2 regions of the Roseibium sp. MMSF_3247 genome follow, and region 1 is predicted to be linked to the other one. Evidence: riboswitches for the same ligand, from Rfam matches in the RefSeq annotation. Region 1 holds a riboswitch; the other holds the start of a gene.

Region 1 (11,540 bases):
CCGAGCAAATGTGCGACTACCTCTTGAGCGGTGCTGTCCGGAATGCACTCAACATGCCGTCAATCACGGCGGAAGAAGCGCCGAAACTGGCGCCGTTTGTCCGGTTGGCCGAACAGTTAGGGTCTTTCGCTGGACAGCTTACTGAAACCGGCATTGAACGCGTTCGCCTGGAATATGCCGGTGCCGTCGCCGACATGAACGTTCAGGCACTGACATCGGCAGCACTCACAGGATTGCTGACACCGCTTTTGCAGACCGTGAACATGGTCTCTGCACCCATCCTGGCGAAGGAAAGGGGCATGCAAATCGAAGAGGTCCGGCGGGACAAGCAAGGGGCGTATGAGACCTACATCCGCCTGACTGTGGAAACCGAGCGCCAAAGCCGCTCCGTTGCCGGGACGGTGTTCGCCGACGGCAAGCCTCGGATCATCCAAGTGAAGGGCATCAATATGGAAGCTGAGCTCGGCGAGCACATGCTTTACATCACCAACGAAGACAAACCGGGTTTTATCGGCCACCTTGGAATGGAATTGGGCAACAACGAGGTAAATATTGCGACCTTCAACCTCGGCCGGACAGCACCAGGAGAGGAAGCGATATGTCTCGTTGAAGTGGACGCCCCGGTCTCAAAAGAGGTCATGGCCCGCTTGGAGACGGTCTCCCATGTAAAGCAAGTCAAGCCGCTTCGCTTTTGACACCAAGGGCGCCCGGATGAAAAGTCATCCGGGCGCTTGCTATTTTGCGGATGTGGATACTGGTTTGAAACGGGCGAAGAGCCGCCCATCAAGAACGACCAACCCACTTAACAAGAGTGCGAAGCCGGCAAGTTGGATCGCCGACAGTTCCTCGCCCAACAAAAGCCAGCCAAAGAACAAGGCGCTGGCTGGCACCAGAAGCGTGACCAGCGAAGCGTTGGTCGCGCCAGCTTCGGCCAGAAGCCGAAAGTACATCAGGTAAGCAAGTGCTGTCGCGAAGATGCCGAGCGCGAGAACGTTGAGCCAGGCAATGAGGCTTGGATCCGCCACGCTCCAAGAACCGGATGCGAACAGGGCGATCGGAGCCATGATCAGGGTTGAACCGGACAATTGACCAGTTGCCGAGATCAGGGGCGGTAGGCCTTTGAAGCGTTTTGCAAAGGTTGCTGCAAAGGCATAGGACAGCGCTGCTCCCAGACATGCCACCTGAGCCCATAAAGGGTCTGAGACTATGCCGGACAAACTGCCGGAGAGCATGGTTGCGACGCCAGCGATTCCCAGAGCAATACCGGTAATCTTGTGAATGCCGAGAGTTTCCTGGCGGAACAAAACGCCTGCTACCAAAACGGTGAAGACCGGTGTCGTTGCGTTGAGGATAGACGCAAGACCTGCCCCGATCACAGTCTGTCCTGCAAAGAGCAGCGAAAACGGAATAACGTTGTTCAAGAGGCCCATTGCCAGAAACGAGGCCGCCATCTTGATAGGAAACTGCTTCAGGGTGCCTTGGGCCCAGAGCACAAGCCAAAGGGCGAGGCAGGCGGACGCGACGCGGAAAAATACCAGCGTCAGCGGAGGGATCTCGGCAACCGCAACCTTGGCAAAGATAAACGATCCGCCCCAAATCGCGCCGAGACAAATCAGCAAGATCCAATGCTGCAATTTCATGTGGGAGCTCCAACCAGGTGAATGTCTCCCGGGTACCATGTGTTTTCGGATCCCGACACCCGAAAACCGAGTGAATATTGGACGCTCAGACTTGTCTTGCGCAGTGATAAAACGAACAGGCACCGGAATTGGGGAGAGTTTGATCGGTCGCTTGCGCAATTCTTCAATTAAATGGCTGGGAAGACTCGCGCGGCAAACCAATCCTGTCTATAGTCCGCGCCGTTTGCCCCGGGGCCTTGTCCGGGGCTTGTTGTGTTGGCGTCAAGGACGTCACGAACCTGCTTTAGGAGAGCAAAAGCTAGATGGCGAATGTGGTTGTTGTCGGTTCGCAATGGGGTGACGAAGGCAAAGGCAAGATTGTCGACTGGTTGTCGGAACAAGCCGATGTCATTGTAAGGTTCCAGGGCGGACACAACGCTGGACATACACTCGTTATTGACGGTGTGAGCTACAAGCTCTCCTTGCTGCCATCCGGTGTGGCCCGGCCGGGCAAGTTGTCTGTGATCGGCAATGGTGTTGTGCTGGATCCACATGCGTTGGCCGAAGAGGTCAAACGGCTCGGCGAGCAAGGCGTTGTTGTTACGCCTGAAAGCCTGCGGGTGGCTGAGAACGCAACCTTGATCCTGTCTTTGCACCGGGAACTGGACGCTCTTCGCGAAAACTCCAACACCGGCACCAAGATCGGCACAACAAAACGCGGTATCGGTCCGGCATACGAAGATAAGGTCGGCCGCCGTGCGATCCGTCTGATGGATCTGAAAAACCTCACAACGCTTCCGGCGAAAATCGACCGGCTCTTGACTCACCACAATGCTTTGCGCCGGGGGCTGGGGCAGGACGAAATCTCAGCGGATGTCATTTTCGAAGAGCTGTCCAGCGTTGCAGATCAGGTTCTGCCTTACATGGACAAGGTCTGGTACCTGCTCGACGAGCAACGCCGCCAAGGCAAACGGATCCTCTTTGAAGGGGCTCAAGGCGCACTTCTCGACATCGACCATGGGACATATCCGTTCGTGACATCGTCCAACACGGTCGCCGGGCAGGCTGCGACTGGCTGCGGCCTTGGACCAGGATCGGTTGACTATGTTCTCGGTATTACCAAGGCTTATACCACACGTGTGGGCGAGGGGCCTTTCCCGACCGAGCAGGAAAACGAGGTTGGTGAGTTTCTCGGGACCCGTGGTCATGAGTTCGGTACGGTGACCGGCCGCCGCCGCCGTTGTGGCTGGTTCGATGCGGTTCTTGTGCGTCAGACCGTTTGTACGTCCGGTATCAACGGGATCGCGCTGACCAAGCTTGATGTTCTGGATGGTCTTGAGGAAATCAAGATTTGCGTTGGCTACGAACTCGACGGTGAGCGCATCGACTATCTTCCAGCGTCACAAGGCGCCCAAGAACGGGTCAAGCCGATCTATGAGAGCATGCCGGGTTGGAAAGAATCCACTGAAGGTGCGCGGACTTGGGCTGAGCTTCCGGCGCAAGCGATCAAATACGTACGGCATGTTGAAGAGCTGATCGGTGCACCGGTCGCGATCTTGTCGACCAGTCCGGAACGCGATGACACAATTCTTGTGCAGAATCCTTTCCAAGACTGAGCGAATTGACGTAAACAAGACAATATCAAAGATGCTTAGAGTGCGTTGCGAATCGCTACGCACTCGGCAGCTTTTGAAGTCCGGGGTCTCCGGCATCAAAAGCAAGATGGAACGACAATTGTGCGCGTCTCGCGCGATCTGATAGGCGAAAATCTCTTCGAAAGCTTGGTATAAGTCACGAAGAAGTCGCGAATCGGATCCAGGAGACGCAGGAGCGCAGTTGGCCGGTAGGCAGGAAGATGGCTGATTACTATTCGATATTAAAGAAAACAATCGCGTCCTTGCCCGAAAGCAATGGTGCAGCGCGGCGCAGCGTTTACAGCCGTGCGCGCAATGCCATCGTGAATCAGCTCAAGGCCTATGAGCCGCCACTGTCGCCATCGGAAATCACAGCAGAACAACTTCGTCTGGAAGAAGCAATCCGGAAGGTCGAGGCGGAGGCTGCCAGAGAAAGCCTGGGATTGCAGCCATCTACGCCGCCAGCGCCTGCCACCCCAGCTGCACCGCCGGTCCGGGAGCCGGAGCCAGCGCCTTCGATCCCGGCGGCCACCACGACTTCTCCAGTTGAGACTTCGGCGCCACCTGCACCGCCAGTGTCGTCTCCGGAGCCGTCTGCCTATCCAGTCGAAGAGCCAGCAAGTGCTCCTTCGTCCGATGCTTCATATGACAGCCAGCCACAAGCCGCACCTCTATCAGGAACGACTGGTTCAAGTCTGGCTGAGCCCGAAGGTCCAGTATCCTCACCAGAGACAACTCCGGCCTATGACCCTGTTTCAGTCGAACCGGCTCCGGTCTCGGATGATCAAGTCTCTCAAACAGAACCGCTCTTTGAAGATGAGGTGGTTCAGCCGCAGACCGGAACAGCAGGCTTAACAGACGCCCCAGTATCGTCCCGCGCCAACCGTTCAAGATCGTCTGCTTCAGCGGCGCTTCGCGGTTCGGACGAAAAAAGCCGGACAGTGCCGATTGCAGCTGCTGCTGTGGTTGCCGTTCTGGTTCTTGGAGCCGCTGCCTATTTCTTCTTGTCCGGGCCGTCTGATGAGGCTGTGACCGACGCCGCACCGGCTGTTTCACAAGAGCCGGAAACAACGGCTGTTACCGAACCAGCGGCACCCGTCGAAGACACCGTGGCCGCATCCTCGGAAGATGCAGACGAGGCGAGCAAGAACACTGATCGTCTTTTGAATGAGACCGATGCAAATGTGGTTGCACCTGACGCGCGCGCAGTGACAACTACGACCATCAACCCGCAAGAAACCGCACCGGGGACTGTTGCTCAGCCGTCGATCGTGACGAATGTGGAAAGCACCCCGTCTGCCGATGTCGATACGCCAGCGACGGATAGCGCCGAAGTAAGTCAGGGCGTTCAGCCGGACAGTCTTGCTGCAGTGAGCCCAGAGCAATCCGAACCGGCACCGGCAGCTCAGGTGCCGGCTTCCGGAGCGCAACGTTCCATCCTTTATGAGGAAGGGGCAGATGCCAGCTCTACCGGCACTGCGGCACAAGGAGCCGTCATCTGGACACTTGGCGAAGAGACCGATCTTGGCGGTGAAGCGCAGTCCGTCCTCTCCGCTGCCGTCGAAATTCCGGAGCGGGATATCAAAGTCGATATCCGTATTAAGCCCAACGACGATACCTCCCTGCCGGCAAGCCACTTGGTTGAAATCAAATATGAGCTACCAGAAGGGTTTTCCGGTGGCGATATCGTCAATGTTCCCGGCTTGGTCATGAAGCCGACCGAGGAAGCGCGCGGCGATGCCTTGATCGGAGCATCCGTGAAGGTCTCTCCCGGCTTTTTCTGGATTGCGTTGTCCAGCTTGCCCAATGAGCAACAACGCAATTTGGCACTTCTGCGTGAGCGTGGCTGGATCGACATCCCGATGCTTTATGAGAATGGCAAACGCGGCATTCTTACGCTCGAGAAGGGCCCGATCGGCGAAGATGCCGTTGAAAAGGCAGTCACCGCCTGGCAAGCCGGCTAAGCAGATCCAGCTTCTTGTGTTTTTGGCCGGTGGTCGGCACTTTCTCTTGCAATTTGTAAATTGGCGGGGCATTGTCCCGCTTGGTCCGAGGGGTGTTCCGGTTTCCGGAACTGAGATGGCATCGCGCCGAACCCTTAGAACCTGATCCGGGTCATGCCGGCGAAGGGACGGAAACCTTAGCCTCTTCCCGGATCTCCAGTGTCATTTTCGGCTTTGCTGAAGGCAGGAGATCCTTATGTCTGCTAATGCGTTAATGCGCGGGGCACACGCTGTACAACAGCTGTCTGCCCTTTATAGATTCACAAAACCATACGCCATCCCGGTAGGGAACGGCGATATATGATGGTTTTGGTTTTCCTGCTGAAACGCTGTGCCGGCGTTGCGGTCGCCGTTTTCATTTGGGCGGCCTTGGTCCGTTTCTTTGAAATCCCGCCTTATATGCTACCTGGCCCTGAGCGCGTTTTTGTTGCGTTTCAGAACCAGGGTCTGTTTCTCCTGCACCATGCAAGCATCACCTTTTCCGAGACACTTCTCGGCTTCGTCTTTGGGGTCGCTGCAGGGTGCCTTTTGGCGATCCTTATTTGGGTGTTTCCCGTGGCCAAACGGGCGATTATGCCGACGATCCTCGTCACCCAGGCCTTGCCCGTTTTTGCGATCGCGCCGATCCTCGTTTTGTGGCTCGGATTTGGATTAGCCTCCAAAATTGTCATGGCGGTTTTGGTGATCTTCTTTGCCGTGACCTCCACGTTCTATGATGGGCTGCGCCGCCTTGATCCCGGGCTTGCGGACCTCAGCCGCCTTTATCGTGTGTCTCGCCTAAAGGAACTTTGGGTGTTCCGGCTGCCGTCTGCCATGCCTGCCTTGGCGTCCGGCTTGAGGATCGCGGCTGTTTTCGCACCAATCGGTGCGATTGTTGGGGAGTGGGTCGGCGCGAAGGGCGGGCTCGCTTTCATCATGCTTCAAAGCAACGCACGGATGCAGACGGACGTGATGTTTGCCGCGCTGATCCTGCTGGCTCTCATGGTTCTGTCATTGCGGTTCGCCGTAGACCATTTCACCCGGTTTCTTGTTCCTTGGCAGGTTGAAGACTGATCTGCTTTTCCTTGGAGGATTGAATGAAAAAAACACTGCTCTCTGCCGCTTTCGCAGCCGCTCTGTTTGCGTCGGCACCTGTACAAGCAGCCGAAAAACTGACGGTCTTGATGGATTGGTTCACCAATCCCGACCACGCACCGCTGATCACCGCCCAAGCGATGGGATTCTTTGAGGCAGAAGGTCTGGATGTCGAATTGATAGAACCTGCCGACCCTGCGATGCCGCCGAAACTGGTTGCAGCAGGACAGGGCGACATTGCCATTTCCTATCAGCCGACCTTGCACGCCCAGATCGAGGAAGGACTTCCGCTCAAATGGATCGGAACGCTTGTTGAGACACCATTGAACTCACTGATCGTCCTCAAAGATGGTCCGATCAAGGAATTGAAAGACCTTAAGGGAAAGAAGATCGGTTTTTCTGTTTCCGGGTTTGAAGACGCCATGCTCGGCCAGATGCTGCGGTCTGTCGATCTCAGTGTCGACGATGTCGAGCTGATCAACGTCAACTTTGCTCTGTCACCGTCGCTGATGTCCGGCCAAGTCGATGCGGTCATTGGTGCTTACCGGAATTTCGAGCTCACTCAGATTGAGATTGAAGGCAAGGAAGGCAAGGCGTTCTATCCGGAAGAGAACGGTGTGCCGATTTTTGACGAGCTGATTTACGTTGTTCACAAGGACAAGACAGATGATCCGCGCTACGTAAAATTCATGGCGGCCATCGAAGCGGCAACGATTTTCCTGACGAACCATCCGGACGAAGCCTGGAATGCGTTCATCGAAGCCTACCCGAACCTGAATGACGAGCTGAACAAACGCGCCTGGGCCGATACGCTGCCGCGTTTCGCAAAACGCCCGGCAGCCCTTGATGAAGGCCGCTATCAGCGTTTTGCGGAGTTCATGGCTGAAAATGACCTGATCTCTAAAGTGGTTCCTGTCGATACCTATGCGGTCGAGATCCGCTGATCATCACTAACTTCTAAATCAGCAGCGCGGTGTCTCAGGATGCCGCGCTGCTTTCGTCTTGCGCCAAGGGGAGGTCTGCAATCCGGGCGGCAAACGGGGCGTAAAAGCTGCTGAGCCGTGGGGCGGACTGCTGGGCGGTAGTGAGAGCACTATGTGCGGTAGTTACATTGCCTGCTTCGATCGCACTTATAAGTGAATTGTGATTTTGAGCGAGCCTCTGAAAATCCTCGGATTTTGCGTAGTTCTCATCGCCTAACAGCGCAAACAGTGTGACGGTTTCGCTTTTGCCTTTGAGAGAAATCTCGCCGGCTTCCAGGTAGGCCAGCTCCGGTGCCTGCTTTCTTGTCTCTTCCGAGACGAGGAGATCTGCGCCCACTGCCTTGCAACTTGATTCAATCCTCGATGCCACGTTTACCGCATCGCCGATCACAGAATAATTGAACCGGTGCTCTGAGCCCATGTTGCCAACGCAGGCATCGCCGCTGTTCAGACCTATACCGATCTGAACCGTCTGTGCTTTTAATCCGCGCGCCTTGAAACCGAATGCGTCTTTCTCGTTCAGTTCATCGACAATCTTAAGCATAGCGAGACTGGCCCGGCCTGCTTTTTCTGCGTGGTCCGGCACGGGTATTGGGGCATTCCAGAACGCCATGATGCTGTCACCGATATACTTGTCGATCGTTCCCCCTTCGGCCTGGATGGCATCGGACAGAGGAGAGAGCAGAGTATTGAGGAAGGTAACGAGCTCTGTCGGCGTCAGTTGCTCGGAGATTGGCGTGAAGCCGCGAATGTCCATGAACAGTATGGTCATTGGCCGTATCTCACCGCCCAATGTCAGTTGTTCCGGCGCCTTCTCCAGCTGATTCACGAGATCCGGAGAGAGATATTGACTGAATGCCTGCCGGACAAAACGCTTTTCACGTTCAGTCAGAAAATAGAGCATGACCGTTGCTGCTGCGAAGACAAGAAACACAGACAGGCTTGGGTATATCGGGTCGATGAGAAGCCCTTTGTCCAAAAAAAGGTAGAAAGAACCGCCGATCAGCACCGCGGCAACAATACCGCCAAGCAAGGCTGTTCCAACGCTGCCAATGATGGGCAAGATGAGAATGAAAAGCGCACCGACCAAAAAAGTCGTGAGTGTCTCCAGGCCACTTGCCCAGTCCGGCCGGCTCAGAAACTGACCGTTGATGATTTGCTCAAGTGCCTGAGCATGCACTGCCACACCTGGAACCAATTCACCGATCGCGGTTGAGCGGATATCACGGAGGCCTGCTGCAGACGTTCCGACCAGCACAATTTGCCCTTCGATCAACGGCGCAAGTACGCCATAGTGCTCCGGTTTAAAAAAATCCATCGCCCGGACATATCGATCTGATTGGTCCGGTGTGTAATGGACCCACATTTCCCCTGCAGCTGTTGTTGGAACTTCAAAAGCACCAATTTTAAGGTCAGTTATTGCTGGAGTGCCGCTGTCCACTTCGCCGCTGGCGTTGGTCGTTCGGACTATCAAGCCGCTTGCTCCCTGGGCCACCCGAAGGGCCTCTGTGATCAGGCCTGGATAAACGTTGGTTCCGTCGCTCGTAATCAATGGAATGCGGCGGATGACGCCATCGCGATCATCGAGGGAAACAGAAATCGATCCAATTCCGCTCGCTGTTTGTTGAAGTGCGTCGAGGCTGGGGACTGCGGCTGGGAAGGGCGGCAGGATCGTAACAGGATCTGCTCCCCCATAGGCAATGCCGGCTTTTTTCAAAGGCGTTCGGCCGGTTAACTGATCCGAGATCGCGAAGCCGAGAACAACCGGTGCGCTGGCTATTGTCGCGGCGAAACGTTCATCATTGTCCGGCAGCTGTTGCAGAGCTTCCTGAACACTCGCTGGCGTCTCTGGGGGAAGGGAAGCACGAATTTGCGTTGGCGACGTTCGATCCGGTTCAGCGAAAACTACGTCGAATGCAATGGCGGCTGCGCCCATTTCAGTCAGGGTTTCGACCAGCTCGGCAACTTTGGTGCGTGGCCACGGCCATTGCCCGATTTCGGTGATGGAGGTCTCGTCAATGTCAACGATCCGAACTGGGGCGGGCATATACTCGCGCGGACTGAAACGTTGATAGTAATCGAATGTGAGCTCCCGAACGGCAACGAGAAAGTCCGGATTGGCAATCCGAAGCCCGGTCATGAGAATCAGGACGATGGTTGCGGTGAGGGCAACAAAACCGCGCCGTGAAAAAAAAGGGTCTATCCGAAACGCCATTGGTGCCTGATGTCTTGAAACTAACCAGCAGTGGTCCTGACCCTAGGGTGGTAAGGCGCCAAGGAGCAAGCTCAGACGGACCAGCAAACAAAAAACGCCGGGCGTTTTGCCCGGCGTTTCCTTAAATCTGTGTTCCAGACGATTAAGCGGCTGGTTGTTGGTCAAGCGTGCGGGCACTGTTCCGGACCGCTTTTTGAACCTTTTCAAAAGCACGGACCTCGATTTGCCGCACGCGCTCCCGGCTGACACCAAACTCTCCGGAAAGATCTTCCAGCGTCATTGGGTCCTCCGACAGCCGGCGAGCCTCGAAAATCCGGCGTTCCCGATCATTCAGAACGTCCATAGCGTCGCTGAGCATTTTGCGACGCATGTCGAGTTCTTCCTGATTGGCAAGCAAGGTTTCTTGGCTATCGCTTTCGTCGACGAGCCAATCCTGCCATTCGCCAGCATCTGCTTCCGCCCGGATCGGTGCGTTCAGGCTTGCGTCGCCGCCGAGGCGGCGGTTCATCGACACGACTTCTTCTTCCGAAACGCCGAGACGGGTTGCGATTTCCTGTACCTGGTGCGGCTTCAGATCGCCCTCTTCCAGCGCTTGTATCTTGCCCTTCAGGCGGCGCAGATTGAAGAACAGGCGTTTCTGGTTGGCTGTCGTCCCCATTTTGACGAGTGACCAGGAACGGAGAATGTATTCCTGGATGGCAGCCTTGATCCACCACATGGCATAGGTCGCCAAACGGAACCCTTTGTCGGGCTCAAAACGTTTAACGGCTTGCATGAGGCCAACGTTGCCTTCGGATACGACCTCGCCAATCGGGAGACCATACCCGCGATAACCCATGGCGATCTTGGCAACGAGGCGCAGGTGTGAATTCACAAGGCGCTCGGCAGCTTCCGGATCTTCGTGCTCCTTGTACCGCTTGGCGAGCATGTACTCCTCCTGCGGCTGAAGCATCGGAAACTTGCGAATCTCATCAAGGTAGCGGCTAAGTCCGCCTTCCCCTGCAGTGAGTGTCGGTAAGTTCTGGGCCATTGAATGCACCCCCTCTCGTCGAAATCACCCGGTTCCCCACTTTGCCCCGCAGAGCGCAGGCGTTTGGCTGAGGCAACCAAGTTACAATGCGTGCCCTATCGGCACACGCGAACAGCTAATATAGGTTGAATTTTGCCGATTGCATGGCTTCAATGCGAATTGGCTTTCTAAAATTTTTGTAATCCGGATAAAAGATTTGCAAAATCATCGGGATATGGGCTCTCAAAGCGCAGTGTCTCGCCTGAAACTGGATGCTCAAATGCCAACAGTCCAGCATGCAAAGCTTGCCGTGTGAAACCGCCGACAAGGCTCTTTAATGGCTCTTCCAACCGGTTGATTTTCGTCTTGAAGCCGGAGCCATAATCATCGTCGCCAAGCAATGGATGGCCAATATGGGCCATGTGGACCCGGATCTGATGAGTTCGGCCTGTCTCTAGTCTGCATTCCATGAGTGAGGCAAGTGGAGGCTGGTCCGCGGCGCCGAAACGTTCCTTGACCTGCCAATGCGTAATTGCATGACGTCCGCTCGTTTTCACAACCGCCATCTTCTGCCGGTTTGCCTGAGAACGGGCCAGATTGGCATCAATCGTACCCTTGAGGCTGGATGGCGCGCCCCACACAAGCGCGGAATATGCTCGCTCCAGTGGTCCGGTGCGGCCATGATCTGCAAATTGTGCTGCTAGCCCTTGATGTGCCTGATCCGTTTTGGCGACGACTAGAAGCCCTGACGTGTCTTTGTCGATCCGGTGAACAATGCCGGGACGTTTCACCCCGCCTATCCCCGACAGACTGTCACCGCAATGATGGATCAAGGCGTTGACCAGTGTGCCGGTCCAGTTGCCGGCACCAGGGTGAACGACCAACCCAGCCGGTTTGTCGATTACGATGACATGTGAATCTTCGAAAACCACACTGAGCGGAATGTCTTCGCCTTTGGGATCCGGATCCTCCGGTTCAGGAAGATGCAAAGTAATCTCGTCAC
Region 2 (11,540 bases), on a different contig from region 1:
CCGCACCCACAATGATACTCTCTATAGTTGCAAATCATACAAGTCCATCACGCGCGCTCAAAAACCGCCGCATGGCAACATCGCTCCATGGCGAAAGACGCTTCAAAGCGGTCTGGTGGCTTTGATAAATACTGTTACTCATCGGATCCTGACGGGACGTGTCCAGCAGCACTTCTCCAGTCGTTACGCGCAAGGCGTCAAGAATGTCCTCCGGATAGGAAAGGACCTCAACGCCATCTTCTTGCTGGAGCAACTGCAGGCTTCCGGCATTTTCCCAATCGCTCTCGGCAAGCGCCCGTCCGTTCTCAGCACGGCACGCCTCCAATAGAATTACCTGGAATTCCGTGGGCAAAGCATCAAAAGCTGCCTGATTGAACAGCGCCTCGCCTGTACCGTTCGGTTCGTGGAAACCAGGTGAATAATAGTATTTCGCGGCCTTCTGGAACCCCATGGCCCGATCCGACCAGGGACCGAGGAATTCGGTCGCATCCAGAACACCTGTTTGGAGTGCCTGAAACAGCTCGCCCGGCGGCAAGCCAACCGGAGCGGCCCCAAGCCTGCGCATCACTTCTCCACCCAGCCCCGGCATCCGGATCTTGAGGCCGCGCAGATCATCAAGGCTTCGGAGCGGTTTCTTGTACCAGCCGCCCATCTGAACACCGGTGTTACCCGCCATCACCGGTTTGATGCCGAAGGGCGCGTATAGCTCATCCCAAAGCGCCTGCCCGCCGCCTTGCTCGATCCAGCTGATATGTTCATGCGGGAGCAGACCGAAGGGGACCGCGGTGAAATAGACGGAGGCCGGGATCTTGCCTTGCCAGAAGAACGAGGCTGTATGCGCCATGTCCGCAGTGCCATTTGAGACGGCATCAAACACACCGAGCGCCGGCACCAGTTCGCCAGCAGCAAACAAACGGATCTTAAACGCACCACCTGAGAGCAACGCAACCTGATCAGCGATCCGCTGCGCCGTGACACCCGGACCTGGCAGGTTTTTCGGCCAGGATGTCACCAGCTTCCATTCGGTGACCGCACCTTGTGCCATCACCGCTGGCGCTGAGAGAACAGATGCGCTTCCAACGGCACCACCCACAAGCATGTCCCGGCGGCTGAGGTTTTTTCTATTTTGCAATGCATCACTCATTATGCGCCCTCCCAAAAAGCGTGGAAGTGATGGACCGGTCCGTGACCTTGTCCAATCTTGAGTTCATCCGCATGGCGGATCGCTTCGTGGATATAGGTTTTTGCACTGGACACAGCGTCGCCCAGCGCGTTGCCCTTAGCCAGTCCGGCAGCAATTGCAGAAGACAAAGTGCATCCGGTGCCGTGGGTGTTATCTGTCGCGATGCGGTCCTCGCGCAGCCAGAGGCTGTCACCGTCTTCAGTTATCAAAAGGTCAGCGCTTTCCGCACTGTGGCCGTGTCCGCCCTTCAACAAAACAGCCTGTGCCCCGAGGTCGATCAGCTGTTTGGCCTGGCTCTGCATATCGATTTCGCTATGGGCAACATCGCACTCCAGCATGCGGGCTGCTTCATGAAGGTTCGGCGTGATGATGTCGGCCAAGGGCACCAACTTGGAAATCAGGGTTGCGACCGCACTTTCCGCCAAAAGCGGATCTCCGGATGCGGCCACCATCACGGGATCCAGAACAACGGGGCCGGTCTGGTGGCGTTTCAAACCGTCTGCGACTTCCTCAATGATCGGCACCTGCGAGAGCATGCCAATCTTGGTGGCAGTCACTGCGAGGTCCGAATAGACGGCATCGATCTGCGCGCGCACGAACTCGACCGGCACATCATGGATCGCCGTAACACCAAGGGTGTTTTGTGCCGTGAGCGCCGTCAAGACGCTCGCCCCGTAGACGCCATTTGCCGTAAAGGATTTCAAGTCCGCCTGAATGCCAGCCCCACCGCCGGAATCCGAGCCTGCTATTGTTACCGCGATTGCGGTCATGGTGCCCTCCGCACAATGCTATTGGAATGGGTATCAGCCGGTTTGAAGACAGCTTTCTATATCGCGGGCCGTTAGGCTGTAGAGCGTATCGAGAAGTTCTGGAACCAGACTGCCAGGTCCCCCGCTCCGGGAAGCGGCGATTTCACCCGCAATGTTGAAGACGGACAGGCCAGATGCCGCGGCAAGCGCAGTATCTGGCTCAACGCTCGCAAACGCTGCGAGGACCGCGCCCCCCGCACAGCCGGTGGCCGTCACTCGGGCCAAAAGAGGATGACCATTGCGCAGCCGGTAGTCTTCGCCCTGGCTCTCGATCTGATCCTCTTCTCCGGTCACGGCAAAGACCGTTCCCTCCGAAATCAAAGCGTCAACGTCGGACCGCGCATCAAAGAGCGCGGTCATCTCGGCTTCATTTGCCCGGACAAGAGACGGCAGCGTTTGCAAGAGTTCTTTGGCGTAGGCGCAGCGCTGCGGTGACCGATCCGCGAACACCGGATCAATGGTGATTGGCCGCCCAGCTTCCTTGGCCGCATCAATCGCAACCGGGATCGCCAAACGGCGGCTGTTGTCCAGTGTTCCGAGGTTGATCAGGAGTGCATCGGCAGATGCTGCAAAGCTCTGAACTTCCTCCGGCGCGATCGTCATGGACGGTACAGCGCCGAGCGCCAAAAGAACATTGGCCGTGAAGCCTTGGGCAACCGTGTTGGTGATGGCATGAACACGGGGTCTTTTCGCCCGCACCCGCTCCAGCAAGGAAAAGACGGTATCCGCCGACAGCGCCTGCGTGCTCGCGGCGATCGACAAACTCATGCCCGGCCCCTTTTCAAGTTCAGTGAGCCGGCGTTCCGCGCCATCGTTTTTCGGACAATACGTAAAAGATCAGTCATGATCTCAAATCCCTCCGCCGGTACAAGCCGGATCAGGTTCTAGGAGTTGGCCATTCGCCTCTCAGCCCGATCCACAATTGCCGGGCACCCCCATGAGACAAAATCTGTCTACTAAGCCAAGCGCGGGTTTTCAAGTCCCAGTTAGCAATCGCCGTGGTTCAAGCGCCGACAGCCGATTGACTGTTTGCAATAGATAGGCGATGTCGGGGCACAGTTCGTTTTTGCCCGCAGGAGCCCCCATGACCCCGTTTTTCGTGATGATTAAATGTCAGCTCGGCAAGACCTATCAGGTTGCCAATGCAATCGCGGATGCTGAGATCGCTTCGGAAGTCTACTCCACCAGCGGCGATTATGATCTTCTCGTGAAGTTCTATATCGAAGACGGCACAGACATTGGACACTTCGTCAATGAGAAGGTGCACCCGATCGACGGCATCCAGGACACCAAGTCGATCATAACGTTCAAGGCGTTCTGACCATACAGCATGTAGCCGCGCGAACTTGTCCGCGCGGCATGTCTTCAAGACTTCGAGGGTGTCGATGCCCGGCGGTCCTTGGTCCGGTCAAGGCCAAGCCGGTGCTCCCGGTAAATCACGAAGATCCCGGCGGCCATAACGATCACCGCACCCACAATCACCTCAAGAACCGGCACTTCAGCAAAGACGACCCAGCCGACCAGGATCGCCCAGAGCATGTTCACATAATCAAACGGCGCGATGGTCGACGCATCTGCATACCGGTAGCTCTGGGTCAACAGGATCTGTCCCACACCGCCGAACAGGCCAATCATTATCAGTAGACCCGCTGTTTCCAAATCCGGGATGAGCCAGGCTTGGTCCGGCCAGATCCAGCCGGCTGGAATAGTCAGAAGTGAGATCACGGTCGCCGACAAGGAAAACCAGGTAACAATGGTCGAGGTGCGCTCAGTGACGCACAGCTTCCGAACCGTGATCATGGCAAGAGCCGCAAAGGCAGCGCCCATAAATCCAGCGATGGCCCCAAAGGTGGCGGAGTTGTCGAAATCCCCCTCTCCCAGATGCGGTGACAAAACGACGAGGATGCCGACAAAACCAACTGCGACCGCGCTCCACCGATAGATCCGGACAGTTTCGCCCAGCATGAAGAAGGCCAAAACAACAACGATTAGCGGTGTTGCAAAGTTGATGGCTGTGGCATCCGGCAGCGGCAGCAAATCATAAGCGGTGAACATGCACACCATGGCCGTCAAACCGATGCAGGCGCGCACAAGATGCCCTTTTGGGTTCTGTGTCTTGAACGCAAGGCCAAGTTCCCCGCGCACCCCCACCATCATCAGAACCGGAAAGACACCAAAAAAATTCCGCGCAAATACGAGCTCCCCAATCGGCACGCGTTCGGCGGCGATTTTCAGCGCTGTCACCATGGCGAAAAACACGATCGTTGAGGCCAGTTTGAGCCCGATACCGATCAGAGGAGCCTGACGTGTCATTCCCGTTGGCGCCGGCGCGCGGGATTGCTGGGTTGCGGTGTTTTTTGACGCCATAAATCTGATCCAGATACTGGCTTACACCCGACGCTTTCCGCGCCACGCACCAGTTTTGAAAGAATAACAGAACAGCGAAGGCAATAGCGCTGCAAACAGATCCCGATCGGACTGCCGAGCACTGAGGGTAAGAATTGCGCAAATCGCTTTAGAAGTGAGAGACCAGTATCTACCCCGGCCTCATTTTTTGCAATCTCGCGCATAGCCTTGGCAGATTAAACAGGGTCTGCCGATAAAATCGGCGTGTATTACCAACGTTTCCTCTTCAAAAGCAACTGAAAACCCGGCACATACCTGCCCCTGCCGTTACGGGCTCCTATACTTATAAAAAATCCCCGATTCGAAAGGCGCCGCCCCATGTTCCGATCGTTTTTCTTGAACCGTAGATGGTTCTTCTGGGCCTGGATCATCTCGGTGGTCATCCTCGGCGCCACCCAGTACCAGGTGAATCTGAACGTCGAGATCAACGAATGGTTCGGCAGCTTTTACGATCTCATTCAGCGCGCCTTGAGTGAGCCAGGCTCCGTCACGTTCGGCGAATACATGCGCGAACTGATGACGTTTTTGTACATTGCCGCGATTTTCGTGATTGTTGCGGTGATCCTGGACTTCATCACCAAGCACTTTGTGTTCCGTTGGCGCACAGCCATGAACGACTATTACATGGCCCATTGGCATGTGGTCCGCCACATCGAAGGGGCCTCCCAGCGCGTTCAGGAAGACACCATGCGCTTTGCGCGGATCATGGAGAGCCTTGGCGTCTCTTTCCTGCGCTCTGTCATGACACTGATCGCCTTTTTGCCGATCCTCTGGGAGCTGTCAGCCAACGTCACCGAACTGCCCTGGATCGGTCCCGTGGCTCACTCACTGGTCTACGTCGCGATCATTTCAGCTGCATCCGGTACGGTGTTGCTGGCCGTGGTCGGCTTGAAACTGCCGGGCCTGGAATTCAACAATCAGAAGGTAGAAGCGGCCTACCGGAAAGAACTTGTCTACGGCGAGGACAATGAGGAGCGCGCAGATCCGCCCTCGGTCGATGAGCTCTTCGGTCATGTCCGCAAGAACTATTTCCGGCTCTTCTTCCACTACCTTTATTTTGACATCGCCAAATGGTCTTACCTGCAGGCAACAGTCCTTGTGCCCTACATTGCGCTCGGACCGACAATCGTGACCGGCGCCATCACCTTGGGCGTGATGCAGCAGATCGTGCGCGCGTTCTCACAGGTCGAAAACTCGTTCCAGTATCTGGTCAATGCCTGGACCACGATCGTCGAGCTGATCTCCGTCTACAAACGCCTCAGAGCCTTTGAAAGCCATATTTGGGAATACGAGCGCAACGGCGGCGTCCCACAGGAAATGCCGGCGGAATAACAGAGGCCATAGGGCAACCGGCAGACGGGAGTCTCAGGGCCTGTCTGCCTCATTATTCGTTTGATCCGTGGATTGCCCGAATAACAGCATCGGTGACTTCGCGGGTGGTGGCTTTGCCCCCAACATCGGGCGTCACAATACCTGCGTCGCAGACGCGTTCAACCGCTGTCATCAGACGCTGACTGGATGCCGCCTCACCCAAATGGTCCAGCATCTGCGATGCGGTCCAAAAGGTTGCGACCGGGTTTGCAATGCCCTTGCCCGTGATATCGAAGGCCGATCCATGAATGGGTTCGAACATCGACGGGAAGCGGCGCTCCGGATCAATGTTTGCTGTGGGGGCGACGCCCAGACTTCCAGCCAAGGCACCTGCAAGGTCGGATAAAATGTCCGCGTGGAGATTGGTTGCAACGATGGTGTCGAGGCTTTTCGGGTTCTTGACCATGCGCACGGTCATCGCATCCACCAGCATCTTGTCCCACGTCACATCCGGAAATTCCTTCGAGACCTCGGCGGCGATCTCATCCCACATGACCATGCCGTGCCGTTGCGCGTTGGATTTGGTCACCACCGTCAGCAGTTTACGCGGACGGGATTGCGCAAGCCGAAAGGCATAACGCATGATCCGCGTGACACCAACACGGGTGAAGATAGCGACTTCTGTGCCCACCTCTTCCGGCAGCCCGCGGTGCGCCCGCCCGCCATTTCCCGAATACTCGCCTTCCGAGTTCTCGCGCACGATCACCCAGTCCAGATCTCCAACACCCACGTCGCGCAGTGGCGACGTTACGCCCGGAATAATCTTCGTCGGCCGGACATTGGCGTATTGGTCGAACCCCTGACAGATCGGCAAGCGGAGCCCCCAAAGAGTAATATGGTCTGGGACATCCGGTGCGCCGACGGCCCCAAAATAGATCGCGTCGAAAGGTTTAAGCTGTTCGAGGCCATCAGACGGCATCATCTCGCCGTGCTTCTTGTACCGCTCTGATCCCCAATCGAAGAACGTCAGTTTGAAATCCACGTCACCGGCCCGTTGACCAAGCGCGGCCAACACTTCAGCACCCGCTTCGATCACTTCAGGCCCGATGCCGTCTGCCGGGATGGCTGCAATCTGGTAAGTGCGCATTTCAAATTCCTGTTTTCGTGAAAAGGGCTGAGAGCCCATGCTCAAAGACCGCCGCGTCTCTTCGCATAGTTTGCAACTCCATTTAGTTGCAGCAATAGCAATTTAATCATATAAAAAAATGATATAATTGGGATGCGACATGGAACTTCGCCAACTCAAGTGCTTCATCGCTGTAGCGGATACGCTGCACTTCGGCAGAGCCGCTCAAAAACTGAACATTCTTCCAGCTTCTTTGGGCCGCCACATCAAATTGCTGGAGGACAGTCTTGGTAGCCGATTGCTAACCCGGACAACCCGTAGCGTTGTCCTCACACAGTCAGGCGCCGAATTCTTGGCCGCCGCGCGAGACATCGTGGAAAGAGCGGACAAATTGGAGGCGTCATTTCGTGAAAGCCAACGCGACAAGACATCGGTGCTGCGTATTGGAGCTATTGATAGCGCCGCGGTTGGCCTGATCCCGCAGATAATCCCTCATTTCCGGGAGGCGTATCCGGGCATTGACATCCAGCTTCTTGAGCAAAAAACGATACGGCTATTGCCGCGTTTGCTGACCGGACGTCTAGATGTTGCAATCGTTCGGCCGCCTGAAGTCGTGGATCAGCGCCTGATGCTGAAGTCCCTGTTTCATGAGACAGCTGTCGTCGCCGTTCCAAGCAGCCACCCGCTGGCTGCAAAGAAAAAAATCTCGGTCGAGGACATGGCGGACGAACCCCTCATCGTTCCGGACAAGGGATCTCGGCCCCACAGTCACGATCTAACAATAAAGCTTTTTCTGGAAGCTGGTTTGAGCGCACGCGTTGCGCAAATTGCCGAAGAAAAACAAACCATCGTCAACCTGGTCAGCACAGGGGTCGGCATAGCCATTGTTCCGCGTTGGATTTCCCGGCTCGCAGTCGGCGGCGTAAATTTTGTCTCCCTGGATTTGCCGTCCGGGTCGGCCAGAACCAGGCTTGCGCTTTCAGTTGCCTGGGTCAGAGACACGAGAGATACGGCACGGGATGTATTTCTTGAGATATTGCACCAACAGACAGAGCAACTGGCCCTTACTGCGTAACAATTATTATTCATATAATTTATATAATCACTGCGATCTGTGTCGACCGGAGCGATCTGACTAGGCTGCTCTTTCGGTGAGAGCCATGTCTCTACCCCGCGAAGGAGGCTGCGGGGCGAGACAACGGGCTTTGCCCAAGACCCGGAGGAACACATGAAATTCAATCTGATTACCGGCGCCGTTGTGATCGCCGCCATGACCACACTCCCAGCTGCTGCCGACAATCACAGCGTGGACAAAACCGGCTGGCCGGAGAGCTTTACAGTGGGAACCGGCTCACAAGGCGGAACTTACTTTGGATACGGAACTGGCTGGGCAAACATTGCTGGCGAGGAACTCGGCGTTTCCGGCGGCGCAGAAGTTACGGGCGGCCCGATGCAGAACATGGCGCTTGTGCATTCTGGAGATCTGCCGTTCGGCATGACCACGATGGGACCTGCTGCAGAATCCATTGCCGGCTCCAACCCGATCGCGCCTGGCCTGAAGATGGACAAAGCATGCGCCATGTTCCCGATGTATCAGACGCCCTTCTCCATCACGGCTTTGAGCTCGTCCGGCATTACATCCGTTGCCGACATTCCGGAAGGGGCCCGCATTGGGTTCGGACCGGCCGGCTCAACGTCTGACACCTACTTCCCCCGCATGATGGAGGAGCTGGGCGTAAAGTTTGAACGACGCAACGGTGGCTGGTCTGATCTCGGCGGTCAGTTGCAAGATGGTCTGCTCGATGTGATCGCATTTGCAGCTGGAGTCCCTGTTCCAGCGGTGAGCCAGCTCGAAGTCCAGACCGACATCAACATCATCGAATTTTCCGAAGACGAGCAGGCAAAGATTACCGCGGCATTCCCGGTGGCCAATTTTGACATTGCCGCAGACACCTACACCACTCTGGAAAATCCGGCACGCTCCGTTTCCATGTGGAACTTTGCGATAGCAAACTGTGACCTTCCCGAGACATTTGTCTACGGGGTGGTGAAAGCCGTGATGTCAGACAACGATCGTATGGTACAAACCCACAAGGCTGCCCGGTCGACACTGCCGGAATTCTGGGACCGTAACACAGTAATGAAATGGCACCCGGGTGCAGCCCGTTGGTTCCAGGAAAACGCCAGCGCGGACATTCCTGCCGACATGATCTACAGCAACTGATTGCTTTATATGGTCGTGCGGACAAAATGATCCGCGCGACCAATCAATCTTGTCACCCAACAGCCCGTCTTTCAGCTTTGTCCGGCCTTAGAGCCGCAACATCAACCTCGTCGATCTGATCTGGCTTCATGAACCTGGACGCGTAGTCGGCCCAGACGCGCGACGTTAAAAACAGGTCGTAAAGTTCGGCATCGATGTGCCCGTCCTTGACCATGAAGCCCATGATCTTGAGCGCTTCCGAGACGGTTTTGCCCTTCTTGTAAGGTCGGTCGGCGGCGGTAAGAGCTTCGAAGATATCGGCAATCGCCATCATCCGTGCGACCGGACTCATCTCGCTGCCCTTTAGGCGCTTCGGGTAGCCCGTTCCATCCATCTTTTCATGGTGCCCCCCTGCAAGTTCAGGCACCTGGCGCAGGTAAGACGGGAACGGCAGCCGCGACAGCATGATGATCGTCTGCACGATGTGATCGTTGATCTTGTAGCGTTCTTCAGCGGTCAAAGTGCCACGCGCAATTGAGAGATTGTAGAGCTCCCCGCGATCATAAAGGTGCTCCGGTTGGTCCAGCTTGAAGCCCCAGGGATTGTCTGCGGCGAAGAGATCCTCCGGCCGGCGTTCAAGAACGTGCTCTGGTCGATCTGCAAGCAGCGGCTCGCGGACCGGCAAGTCCGGCTCAGGAGTTTGCTGCTTGCGATTCAGTTCCTCGTGGCTGATCCCAACCCTGTCTGAGAGTGTTCGGGTCCAGGTCCGCTTCGCGATTTCCTGGAGCCGGTCAAGCCGGTCGGGTGACATAAACTCGCCGCCCTCATTGCATTCGGCCACAAAGGCAAAGTCCGCATCAAGCGTGGCCAGCTCCGCGTCGCGCTGTTCGGCCAAGTCTTTCAGGTCGTCGCCGTTGGCGACACCTTTCCAATAGGTGATTTCCGCATCGCGTTTCAGAACTTCAAAACGCATTCGGATTTCATGGATGCGATCATACAGCGTCTCCAGTTTTGTCGCCTTGTCGACCACATACTCCGGTGTGGTCACCTTGCCACAATCATGCAACCACGCGGCCACATGGATGGCTTCCCGGTCGTCATCCGTTAGCTTCAAATCCGCGAGAGGCCCGTGGTCTGCGGCATTGGCGGCCTCAGCCAGCATTTTGGTGAGTTCGGGCACACGCGCGCAGTGCCCTCCGGTATAGGGGCTCTTGGCATCAATCGCGTCGGCGATCATGCGGATGAAGGCCTCGAACAGAGCCTTTTGCGACGCAATCAACTGGCGGGTTTCGAGTGCGATGGCAGCCGACCGAGACAATGCGTCGACAAAACGGATCAACGAGGTATTGGCTTTTGCTTCCTGCACCAGGGTCATGATGCCGATCATCGCGTTGTTCCGGTTAAACAGCGGAACAACCATGGCATTGCGGGCCGGATTCTCCCCAGCACCAGGATCACCGCCACAGACAGCCAACGCTTCGCCGTCAACTCTGGTCGCTCGAATGTCATCCCGATCAATGGCCTCGCGCAGGACATGCGGCAGATTGTTCAAGGGATGGCGGTGCAATGTGTCGACTGGCACCCCCATGGCCGCAACCGGTTCAAGGGCAGTGTCATCCGCACTGATCAGGTAGACAGCCCCCTGTTCTGATCCGACAATGTTTCCCATTCCCTCCAGCAGGGTCTGCAACAGCCGCTCGAAATCCGTTTCCTCGGAAATGGACCGATTGATCTCCAAAAACTGACGGATTGTGGACTTCATGTCGTCCATTGACCGTGAAAGGTCCTCAATCTCGATGATGAAGCTCGGGACATTGACCGGGTCTGCGAAGTCGAACCGTTGAATCTTTTCAGCTTCTCCCGAAAGCGCCTGCACCGGCTTGGAAACCAGTCGTGCTACAAGCATCGTGATCGGGATGGAGATCAGCAAGATGATCCCAATCGCAATTCCACCCTGCTGAAGAAGCTGCCGGGCTTGAACCAGAAGTTCCACTTCGGGAACCGCGATGGCCAGATAATATGGCGTCGATCCGCGAACTTTAAGCGGGGACACCTGCACCCGCCACGGCTCATCGTCGAGGACAAGCCTTTCATTCAGCGTCTTGTCATCAACATCGGTCACGCCAGCCTCAACGGCAGCCTTTGCGACATCCGGCAAGACAGTTCCGTCCAGCTGATCCATGGAAAGCCGACCGAGCTGAGGCGCCGCGCCCGTAGCCGACGGTGTCAAAACCTCCACAACCCGCCACTTGTCCGGATGTGCAATCATGCCGAGATCGCTTCCAAAAAGCGCAAGCTCGGTGTTTTCGGTGATCCGCTCTTTGCGCAAGGATGCGGCGAGTGTGTCCAATGAAATGTCAGCGCCAATCGTGGCACCACTGCCCAAAGCCCGAACTGCGATGGTTTGCCCCAGCTCTTGTGACGTAAAGAAAATATAGGGCCGCGTCTTGATTTGGCCGGCGGACGCCTTTGCCTGCTCAAACCAGGGCCTGGACCGTGGGT

The links. A riboswitch is a leader RNA that binds a small molecule or an ion and turns the genes downstream of it on or off. The one in region 1 is predicted to bind thiamine pyrophosphate.
Region 2: it holds a riboswitch for thiamine pyrophosphate, as region 1 does, so the genes downstream of both, thiM (hydroxyethylthiazole kinase) here and RBB44_RS13115 (ABC transporter permease) in region 1, are expected to answer to the same signal.

What each region holds. Positions count from the first base shown of each region.
Region 1 is NZ_JASHII010000003.1:600,289-611,828, reverse strand. It holds gene serA (phosphoglycerate dehydrogenase) at 1-695, shown strand, start outside; gene RBB44_RS13130 (DMT family transporter) at 735-1,640, opposite strand; gene RBB44_RS13125 (adenylosuccinate synthase) at 1,943-3,235, shown strand; gene RBB44_RS13120 (hypothetical protein) at 3,475-5,217, shown strand; TPP riboswitch at 5,296-5,402, shown strand; gene RBB44_RS13115 (ABC transporter permease) at 5,557-6,309, shown strand; gene RBB44_RS13110 (ABC transporter substrate-binding protein) at 6,333-7,274, shown strand; gene RBB44_RS13105 (CHASE2 domain-containing protein) at 7,309-9,528, opposite strand; gene rpoH (RNA polymerase sigma factor RpoH) at 9,671-10,558, opposite strand; gene RBB44_RS13095 (RluA family pseudouridine synthase) at 10,726-11,540, opposite strand, start outside.
Region 2 is NZ_JASHII010000005.1:375,222-386,761, reverse strand. It holds gene RBB44_RS18505 (TRAP transporter substrate-binding protein) at 35-1,144, opposite strand; gene thiD (bifunctional hydroxymethylpyrimidine kinase/phosphomethylpyrimidine kinase) at 1,144-1,953, opposite strand; gene thiM (hydroxyethylthiazole kinase) at 1,987-2,760, opposite strand; TPP riboswitch at 2,829-2,939, opposite strand; gene RBB44_RS18490 (Lrp/AsnC ligand binding domain-containing protein) at 3,077-3,313, shown strand; gene RBB44_RS18485 (DMT family transporter) at 3,358-4,305, opposite strand; gene RBB44_RS18480 (putative transporter) at 4,717-5,730, shown strand; gene RBB44_RS18475 (tartrate dehydrogenase) at 5,783-6,856, opposite strand; gene RBB44_RS18470 (LysR family transcriptional regulator) at 6,996-7,910, shown strand; gene RBB44_RS18465 (TAXI family TRAP transporter solute-binding subunit) at 8,064-9,059, shown strand; gene RBB44_RS18460 (HD domain-containing phosphohydrolase) at 9,112-11,540, opposite strand, start outside.